Regions from separate parts of the Microbacterium sp. NPDC058269 genome, predicted to be linked through region 1. Evidence: predicted binding sites of a transcription regulator. Region 1 holds the regulator's gene; the other holds the start of a gene.
The links. Region 1 encodes LexA, which represses DNA repair genes until DNA is damaged. Its sites were predicted from a motif close to TCGAACANNTGTTCGA; they were not measured.
Positions count from the first base shown of each region.

Region 2: the regulator LexA is predicted to act here: its motif matches at 1,785-1,800, upstream of ACFVWL_RS09685 (DUF222 domain-containing protein).

Region 1 covers NZ_JBHVXT010000002.1:1,043,950-1,048,629, reverse strand. Annotated here, with positions in the region: gene hisB (imidazoleglycerol-phosphate dehydratase HisB) at 1-159, opposite strand, end outside; gene ACFVWL_RS13435 (histidinol-phosphate transaminase) at 156-1,241, opposite strand; gene ACFVWL_RS13430 (LysM peptidoglycan-binding domain-containing protein) at 1,324-1,692, opposite strand; gene lexA (transcriptional repressor LexA) at 1,982-2,668, shown strand; gene ACFVWL_RS13420 (S9 family peptidase) at 2,758-4,623, shown strand; gene smpB (SsrA-binding protein SmpB) at 4,679-4,680, opposite strand, start outside.
Region 2 covers NZ_JBHVXT010000002.1:304,461-309,140, forward strand. Annotated here, with positions in the region: gene ACFVWL_RS09675 (acyl-CoA dehydrogenase family protein) at 1-486, shown strand, start outside; gene ACFVWL_RS09680 (serine hydrolase domain-containing protein) at 595-1,692, shown strand; gene ACFVWL_RS09685 (DUF222 domain-containing protein) at 1,831-3,207, shown strand; gene ACFVWL_RS09690 (ECF transporter S component) at 3,297-3,932, opposite strand; gene ACFVWL_RS09695 (siderophore-interacting protein) at 3,929-4,680, opposite strand, start outside.

The DNA.
Region 1 (4,680 bases):
GTGCTTCGCGAAGGCGGTGAGCATGTGGTCGAAGAACGGCACCGACGTGTCGATGCGGCTCGCCCCCGTGCCGTCGAGGTTCAGCTCGAGCTCGACGGTGGACTCCGACGTGCTGCGTACACGGCTCGCGGTGCGCGGGGTCAGTGCGGGGGTGCTCATGAAGCCGATCCTATCGAGGCCAGGGCATCGAGGAATGCGGTGGTCTCGGCCTCGGTCCCCGCACTCACCCTCAGGTGTCCGGGGATTCCGACGTCGCGCACCAGCACGCCGCGGTCATACAGCTGCTGCCAGGTGGACTTCGGGTCTGAGACGCCGCCGAACAGCACGAAGTTCGACCACGACTCATGGGGGTGGTACCCGAGCGCTTCGAGTGTCGCCGTGATGCGGTCGCGCTGTTCGACGATCTCCTCGACCATCCCGAGCATCACGTCTGCGTTGCGCAGCGCTGCGACGGCCGCCGCCTGGGTGAGGGCGCTCAGGTGATAGGGCAGCCGCACCAGTCGCAGCGCGTCGATGAACGCCGGGTCGGCCGCGAGATAGCCGACGCGCGCCCCGGCGAAGGCGAAGGCCTTGCTCATCGTGCGCGACACTGCGAGCCGCGGTCGTCCTTCGAGCAGCGTCAGGGCGGAGACCGCGTCGCGCGGCGCGAACTCCTGATATGCCTCGTCGACGATCACGATACCCCTGGCCGCGTCGTACACGGCGTCGATCACGTCGAGACCGAGCGGGGTGCCGGTCGGGTTATTGGGAGAGCAGAGGATCACCACGTCAGGATCGGCCGCCCGCACCTGCTCGGCTGCCTCCTCAGGAGTGATCGTGTAGTCAGACTGACGGGTGCCGGCGACCCAGCGTGCCCCGGTCCCCTGCGCGATCAGCGGGTACATCGAGTACGTCGGCGCGAATCCGAACGCGGTACGCCCTGGCCCGCCGAACGCCTGGAGGATGTGCTGGAGCACCTCGTTGGACCCGTTGCCGGCCCAGATCTGCTCGGGCGTGAGCCCGTGCCCCAGGTACTCGGCGAAAGACTCGCGGAGGGTGGTGAACTCTCGGTCGGGATACCGATTGACATCACGGATCGCGACGGCGATATCGTCGAGGATGTCGCTCGCCACCGCATCGGGGATCGGATGCGTGTTCTCGTTCACGTTGAGCGCGATGGGAAGCGGCGCCTGCGGAGCGCCGTACGGCGTCAGTCCGCGAAGATCGTCACGTAGCGGAAGATCGTTGAGGGAGAGGGTCACCCTTCCCATGTTAAGCGGCACCCCGACTCGATGACGCAAAGTTGCTGCGGTGACGCCACGGCCGGATCAGTTCACATCCGGATCAGTTCACATACTGAGCCGGGATGGCCAGCGTCTGGCCGACCTGGAGCTCACCGCCGCGCAGCAGGTTCATGCGGCTGATCTCCCCGATGACGTCGCGAGGATCGGCTTCGGGGGCGACACCGGTGGCGATCGACCAAAGAGTGTCTCCGGGCATGACCGTCACGGTCTCGACACTGACGGCGGCCGTGTCTGCGCCCGAGGCGATCGCACTGCCGCCGCTGAGAGCGGCGAAGGCGATGCCGATCGCGAGGGGCACGGAAGCGAAGGCGAGCAGCACGGCGCGACCACGCGTCGTCAGTCGGAGTCGCGTCGAAGGACGGGGCGACGCCGGGATGACTGCTGCGGTGCTGAAGCCGATGCTGCTCATGTGGTGCTCCTTAGCCTGTCCCGGAACGGTGAGGCTGCCGGGGAAGTTGGCGTAGCGTTCGCATTCCCGTCTCGGCCGGGAGCCGTGAATGCGAAGCTACGTACCGAATATATCTTCGAGTTCGAACATCTGTCAAGTATTCTTCGAAACCACACCGGGAAATAGGCCGACACGCTCGAACAGATCTTCCAGATCGGCCCGATTCTCGGATACGGTTTCGATAAGGACACCCCACCACGGGCCTCCGACATTCGAAGAGGGACGTCGGAACACGCACCTAAGGAGCACCATGAGCGAGAACTCCGCACCCGAGTCGGAGGCACCGCGCACGCGTCGCCGGAAGAGCCTCAGCCCGAAGCAGATGGCGATCCTCGAGGTCATCCAGAACTCGATCGCGCACCACGGCTACCCGCCGAGCATGCGCGAGATCGGCGACGCGGTAGGCCTCAAGTCCCTCTCCAGCGTCACCCACCAGCTCGGGCAGCTCGAACTCAGCGGCTACCTGCGTCGCGACCCCGGGAAGACGAGGGCGATGGAAGTGCTCATCGACCTGCCCGGCGCCAGCACCGAGAACCCCGCAGACGTGGCGACCCCCGTCGGCGACGCCGCGCTCGTCCCTCTCGTCGGACGCATCGCGGCCGGCGTGCCGATCACCGCCGATCAGCAGGTCGAGGAGATCTTCCCGCTCCCCCGCCAGCTGGTGGGCAAGGGTGATCTGTTCATGCTCAAAGTCTCCGGCGAGTCGATGATCGACGCCGCGATCTGCGACGGCGACTGGGTCGTCGTGCGCTCCCAGAACAGCGCGGAGAACGGCGAGATCGTCGCCGCGATGCTCGACGGCGAGGCCACGGTGAAGGTGCTGCGCCGACGCGACGGCCACACCTGGCTGCTTCCCCGCAACTCCGCGTTCGAGCCCATCCTCGGCGATGAGTCCGTGATCCTTGGCAAGATCGTGGCCGTGCTCCGCGCGGTCTGACGCTCGACAACACGACGAAGGCCCTCCCGGGATACCGGGAGGGCCTTCGATGTATGCGCACGCGGCACCTGGGCCCATAGGCTCGAAGCATGTCGTCGCCCTACGGTTCATGGCCCTCACCCTTCTCCGCGGCCTCTGTCGCCGCTTCCTCTCCGCGCATCGACGGTGCCCGCTTCGTCGGCACCGAGATCTGGTGGGGCGAGTCGGTGCCGGCCGAGAAGGGTCGGGTGACGGTACGGAGCTCCTCCGGTGCCGAGATCCTCCCCGCCCCCTGGAATGCGCGCTCGCGCGTGCACGAGTACGGCGGAGGGTCCTGGACGGCCGATGACCGCGGCACCCTGTACTTCGTCGACGCAGGAGACCAGCGGGTCCGTCGTCTGACCCGCGGAGGCGACCTGACCGCCCTCACGGCGCCGGGTCCCTCCCATGGAGGTCTGCGTGTGCAGAACGGTCGACTGCTGGCCGTGCGCGAAGACCTCTCGACCACGCCGCATCTCCGCGCGATCGTCGAGATCCCGCTCGACGGGTCCGCCGCCGAGGACGCCTCCGCGATCAAGGTGGTCGTCCAAGGGGACGGGTTCTTCGCCCATCCCGCCCTCTCCCCCGACGGGACGCGTGTCTCATGGGTCGCCTGGGACCGGGGACGGATGCCGTGGGAGGGCGCGCGGGTGCAGGTCGTCCGCGTCGACGGCGGGACGCCGCACACGATTCCCTCCCGGGCGGCTCTGCAGCCGGAGTGGCTCAGTGACACGGAACTGGTCTTCGCCGACGACCCCGAAGGTCGGTGGGCCCTGCACCTCGTCGCCCTCGACGGAGTGGTCGCCGCCGGCCCGGCGCGGCCACACGCCCCTTCCGAGGCCGACACGGGCTACGGGCTCTGGGTGCTCGGGAACCGCTGGTATCAGCCGCTCGAAGACGGCCGTATCGTCGCCGTCCGCACCAACGGACGCGACGAGGTCGTCATGATCGACGCCGACGGCGGTGTGAGCGTGATCGACCTCCCGGGTGATGGCCACGTGAGCATCGACGCCGTCGACGGCACCCGCGTGCTCGTCTCCGGGAACGGCTCACGCGCGGCGGCCGGCCTGTGGTGCGTCGACGTCGGCTCGGGAGAGGTCGTCGCGGTGCGCGGCGGCGATCCGGTCGACCCGCTGTGGATGCCCGCCGCGATGCCGATCGAGATCGACGGCCCCCATGGCGCGGTGCACGCGTTCGCCTATCCACCCGCCAACCCGGAGACGACGGTGTCCGACGACGAGCTCCCGCCCTACATCGTGCTGGTGCACGGTGGACCGACGGCACACGTGACCGGCGCGGCATCAGCGGCGATCGCGTTCTACACGAGCCGGGGAATCGGCGTGCTCGACGTGAACTACGGCGGATCCACCGGCTACGGCCGCGAGTACCGCGAACGTCTCGACGGACAGTGGGGCGTGGTCGACGTCGACGATGTGATCGCCGCAGCCCGGGGCCTCGCGGACGCCGGACTCGCCGACCCCGACCGCATCGCGATCCGCGGCGGATCGGCCGGCGGGTGGACGGTGCTGTCGGCGCTGGTCCGCGGGGGCACCTTCGCGGCAGGGATCAGCCGCTACGGGGTGGCCGACCTGCGAATGCTGGCAGCAGAGACCCACGACTTCGAGGCGTCGTACATCGACGGTCTGGTCGGCCCGCTCCCCGAGTACGAGCAGCTGTACATCGAGCGTTCGCCGCTCACGCACACCGACCGCATCGCGGTCCCCGTGCTGCTCCTGCAGGGCGGGGAGGACCGGGTCGTCCCTCCGTCGCAGTCCGAGGCGATCCGCGACGCACTCGCGGCACGTGGCATCGACCACGAGTACGTGCTGTATCCCGCCGAGGGACACGGTTTCCGAAGCGGGGACACCATCGTCGACGCCCTCGAGCGCGAGCTGACCTTCCTCGGCCGCGTCTTCGGCTTCGAACCGCGCCTGTGAGGGGCCGCGTCGCGAGGGGCGGCGTCGCGAGGGGTCGCCTCGTGACGGGCGGAGGCT
Region 2 (4,680 bases), 740 kb from region 1:
GAGAACCTCATCAGCGGCAAGGAGGGTCAGGGGTTCATCCAGCTGATGCTCAACCTGCCGCTCGAGCGTCTCTCGATCGGCGTCGCCGCGGCCGCGGCCGCGCAGGCCGCCCTCGACTGGACCGTCGCCTACACGAAGGACCGCGAAGCGTTCGGCGAGCGCATCGCCGACTTCCAGAACACCCGCTTCCGGCTCGCCGACATGGCGGCGACCACCGACGCGATGTGGGCGTACATCGACCGCGCGCTGCTCGCCTACAAGAACAGCACGCTCACCGCCGAGGACGCCGCGAAGGTCAAGTTCTGGGCCACCGAGCGCGAGTGGGAGGTGCTCGACACCGGCGTGCAGCTGCACGGTGGCTACGGCTACATCATGGAGTACCCGATCGCCCGCGCGTTCACCGATGCTCGGGTGCACCGCATCTACGGCGGCACGAACGAGATCATGCGCGACCTCGTCGGCCGTCAGATCGTCGGCAAGCGCTGACGCCATGATCGTGAAGAGGCCCCGGATGCGATGTCCGGGGCCTCTTCACGTCTCGGGATCGCCGTCGAGGCGTGGACAAGGGCGGTGCGGCCGGGTTCAATCGAGGACATGACACACGCGCTCCCGCAGATCCTGGATGACCACGTCGCGCGAGGCACCGCTCCGGGGATCATCGGTGTGCACGGAGACCCGGGCGGGCGGGTCGAGATCGTCACGGCCGGCGATCTCCCGGCGGATGCGATCGTTCGCATCCAGTCGATGACGAAGCCGATCCTCGCGGTCGCGGCCCTGCGTCTCGTGCAGGAGGGGCGGCTCGGACTCGACGACCCCGTGGAGCGGTGGCTGCCCGAGCTCGCCGCCCGCCGGGTGCTGCGCGCACCGGATGCTCCTCTCGATGTCGCCGAGCCCGCGACGACGTCGATCACGCTGCGGCACCTGCTCACCAACACCTCCGGGTACGGCGTGCAGGTCGTTCCGTCGCCGCTGGCGGAGGCGATGATCGGGAACCGGACGGCTGCGGGGCAGGAGCCGGTCGCGATGGGGGCTCAGGAATGGCTGGAGGCGATCGCCACGCTCCCGCTCGCATTCGAACCCGGCACCGGATGGCGGTACCACCACTCCTTCGGGATCCTCGGGATCCTGCTCTCGCGGGTGGTCGACGGTTCGTTGGAAGATCATCTGCGACGCGACCTCTTCGCCCCGCTCGGCATGGTCGACACCGGGTACACGGTGCCCCTCGATCGGGCGCACCGGCTGCCCGCCGCGTATCGCCACGATGGTGGGACACTGGTCGAGATCGAGCCCGCCGCCGGGGGATTCTCCGTCGCGCCCGCTCCGTTCGACCTCAGTCATTCGGAGCTCGTGTCCACCGCAGCCGACTATGCGGCTTTCGCGGGGATGCTCGCCGCAGGGGGACGGCATGACGGCAACGTCATCATCGACCCCGAACTGCTCGCTCTGATGCGCACCGACCAGGTGTCGTCGAGCGCGAAGACCGACGACAGCTTCTTCCCGGGGTTCTGGGAGGGCACGGGGTGGGGATTCGGCGTCGCGGTGCAGACCGCGGGAGAGCACGCGGGTCGCTACGGCTGGTCGGGCGGGCAAGGGACAGACTTCTGGATCGATCCGGATGGCTCGTATCGCGTCGTGCTGAGTCAGGTCGAGATGGGCCCGGAGATCATGGGGCTGTTCGCCGACGTGCAGTGACGCTCTCCGGCGCCATGGGGCATCCGACTGGCGCACTCTTGCCGGCGAGGCGTCGCTCGATGTTCTCAGGATGCCGGTGCACCGGTATTCATTCGAACACAGCTTCGAATGTCGGTCGTGGTCGCGGTAAAGTCAAGTATGTCGAAACTGACCGCGTTGCACGAGGCGATGTCCCGTCTCGATGAGGCGTGGTCGGATGCGGGTGACTCGGGAGAGCTGTCGCGTGAGCAGTTGATCGAGGTGAGTGAGTCGATCGGAGTGCTGCGGCGTCGGTTGGATGCGGTGCATGTCTCGGTGGCGGCGTGTATCTCCCGCGAATCCCGCCCGGAGCTCGGGGCTGAGAGCCTAGCCAAGCAGCAGGGCTTCCGCAACCCGGCGACGTTGATCGCCGTAGCCACGGGGGTGTCGACGGGTGATGCGTCGCGTCTGGTCAAGGTGGGTGAGGCGACGGCCCCGCGGAGTGATCTTCTGGGGGCGCGTCTGCCGGCGAAGTATCCGTTGGTGAGTGCGGCGCTGGATGCGGGTGCGCTGGGTGCTCCGGCGGCGGCGTTGATCATCGCGGCGCTCGATCGGTGCCGGGTTGCCGCGGGGGTGGATCGCGTCGCCGAGGGGGAGCGGATGCTGGCGGAGAAGGCGGCAGGGCTCGCGCTTGATGATGTGCGCACGCTCGTGGTCCGGGTGGAAGCATGGCTCGACCCGGATGGGTTGGAGCCGAAGGAGGAAGAGCGGCGTGGCAAGCGGGCGTTGTCGCTGTTCGAGCGTGATGGCATGGTGCATCTGAACGCGGTGCTCGATGTGGAGACCGCGGCGCCGGTGGTGACGGCGATCCGGGGGTTCGTGACGGCGGCATTCGCTGCGCGCAAGGATGCGCCCGATGGGGACGCGCCCGATGCGGATCGGCGGACGGTGCCGATGATCCAGGCCGATGCTCTCGCCGTGTTCTGCGCGCACGTGCTCGGGTGCGAGCAGCGCGTTCCGGTGGCCGGAGCGACCGTGATCGTGCGGATGGACCTCGACGACCTGGAAGCCGGCACCGGATCGGCGACCGTGGACGGTGTCGATCAGCCGGTCAGTATCGGAGCCGCACGGCGGATGGCGGCCGGGGGTGGGGTGATCCCCTGTGTTCTCGGCGGCGACAGTGAGATTCTCGACTGGGGTCGGGAGAAACGGTTGTTCACCCGGGCGCAACGCCTGGCATTGGTGGAGCGGGATGGGGGATGCGCGATGTGCGGGTTGCCACCGGAGATGACGAAGGCGCATCACATCCGCTGGTGGAAACGCGATCACGGGCCGACCGATCTCTCCAACGGAGTGCTGCTGTGCGAGACCTGTCACCATCGCATCCACGACAACGGGTGGGAGATCCGCATCGACGCTGCCGGGAGCGGGACCGCGAGCGGAAGTGGAAGTGGGAGCGGGAGCGGAGGGCGGGTGTGGTTCATCCCGCCTCGATATGTCGACCCCGCGCGAACCCCGAGGCTCGGCGGGCGCGCACGCTTCGACATCGCCGCCTGACGACTCAACGCCCGCCTGACGACGCCGCGAGTGATGACGACGCGAGCGATGACGTCGATGCGTGACGTCTGCGGCTGCGCTCGCAAGGTTCAGCGGTGCTTGCGGACTCCGGCCCTGTCGCCACCGGTCGCACCGACTCCGGCCCTGCCGAGACCGGTCGCACCGACTCCCGCCCTGCGCAGGCGGTCGGCGATCAGGATGCCGAGGGTCGTGCCGCCAACGCAGCTCGCGATCGTCACGGCGAAGAACGCGATTTGGGCGAAGAGCGACATCGACCCGAGGTCGAACCATGCCCACGCTGAGATCGGGTACACGATGCCGACCGCGACTGCACCGAGATAGTGCATCCACGTGCCCCAATAGCGCCAGAGCACGAAGAGGAACGGTAACTCCGTGAATGCCGCCCACCAGAGGTTGGTCAGCACGCTGCGGAAGCCGTATCCGGAGAACGGCACCATCACCAGGCCGGCGATCAGCGCCACCAGCAGTCCGACCAGCGGACGACGCAGAAGTCGCAGCGCTGTCACCGACGGCAGCAGCCAGAGACCGGCGAGCGCCATGCCGACGAAGGGCAGCGGGCCGGTCAACAGGGTTGAGAACCAGTTCATCGGTGCGAGCAGCACCGCTCCCGCGACGCCGAATGCCGCGCAGGTCAGCAGGATGGCGGTGGGGAAGCGGAACCGTCCGCCGGTGCGGGGCGTCCGGCCCGCGGCATCCGCGCTCATGCCAGGGGCTCCGCCGCGGCCTCGCGGGCGGCCTTCGACGCGGGGGAGGCCGCACCGATCTTCCAGTATCCGCAGAAGCTCACCGCGTTCTTGTCCACCCCGCGCTCGCCGACGAGGTGCTTGCGGGCACCGGAGGCGAGCGCCTGCTCACCCGCCGCGTACGCATGGAACGGGGCCTCGGGCAGGACTGTGCGGCCGAGGGTCTCCAGAGCGAGGGAACCGGGGGCGACATCGTGCGGACGCACGATCCACACGACCTCGACGCCGGCGGGATGTGCGAACTCCAGCGCATCCTCGTCGCTCGGTGTCTCCACGATCGCGGTGCCCACGGCGTCCACCGGCAGCGAGGCGCAGATCGAGGAGATCGCGGGCAGCGCCGTCTCGTCGCCGACCAGCACGACCCGATCCGTACCGCGCTGCGGGTTGAAGGTGAGGCCCTCGTCGATGATCAGCACGTGCTCGCCCGGCCGGCAGGTCTCGGCCCAGCGCGACGCGGGACCCGCCGTGCCATCGACCGCCGAGCCGTGCAGCACGAAGTCCACGTCGATCTCGGCGCCGGCCTCGCCGGCGGCGGGACGGTATGCGCGCACGCTGTAGTTGCGCATCACCGGACGCTCGCCGTCGGGGATGCGCAGGAACTTCAGATATCCGAACATCTTGTTCGCCTTGGCGGGTACCCGGTCGAGCCCCGCGTCGCCGCCGATCGGCAGGAACAGTCGGAACCACTGGTCGAACCCCATCGGGCGGA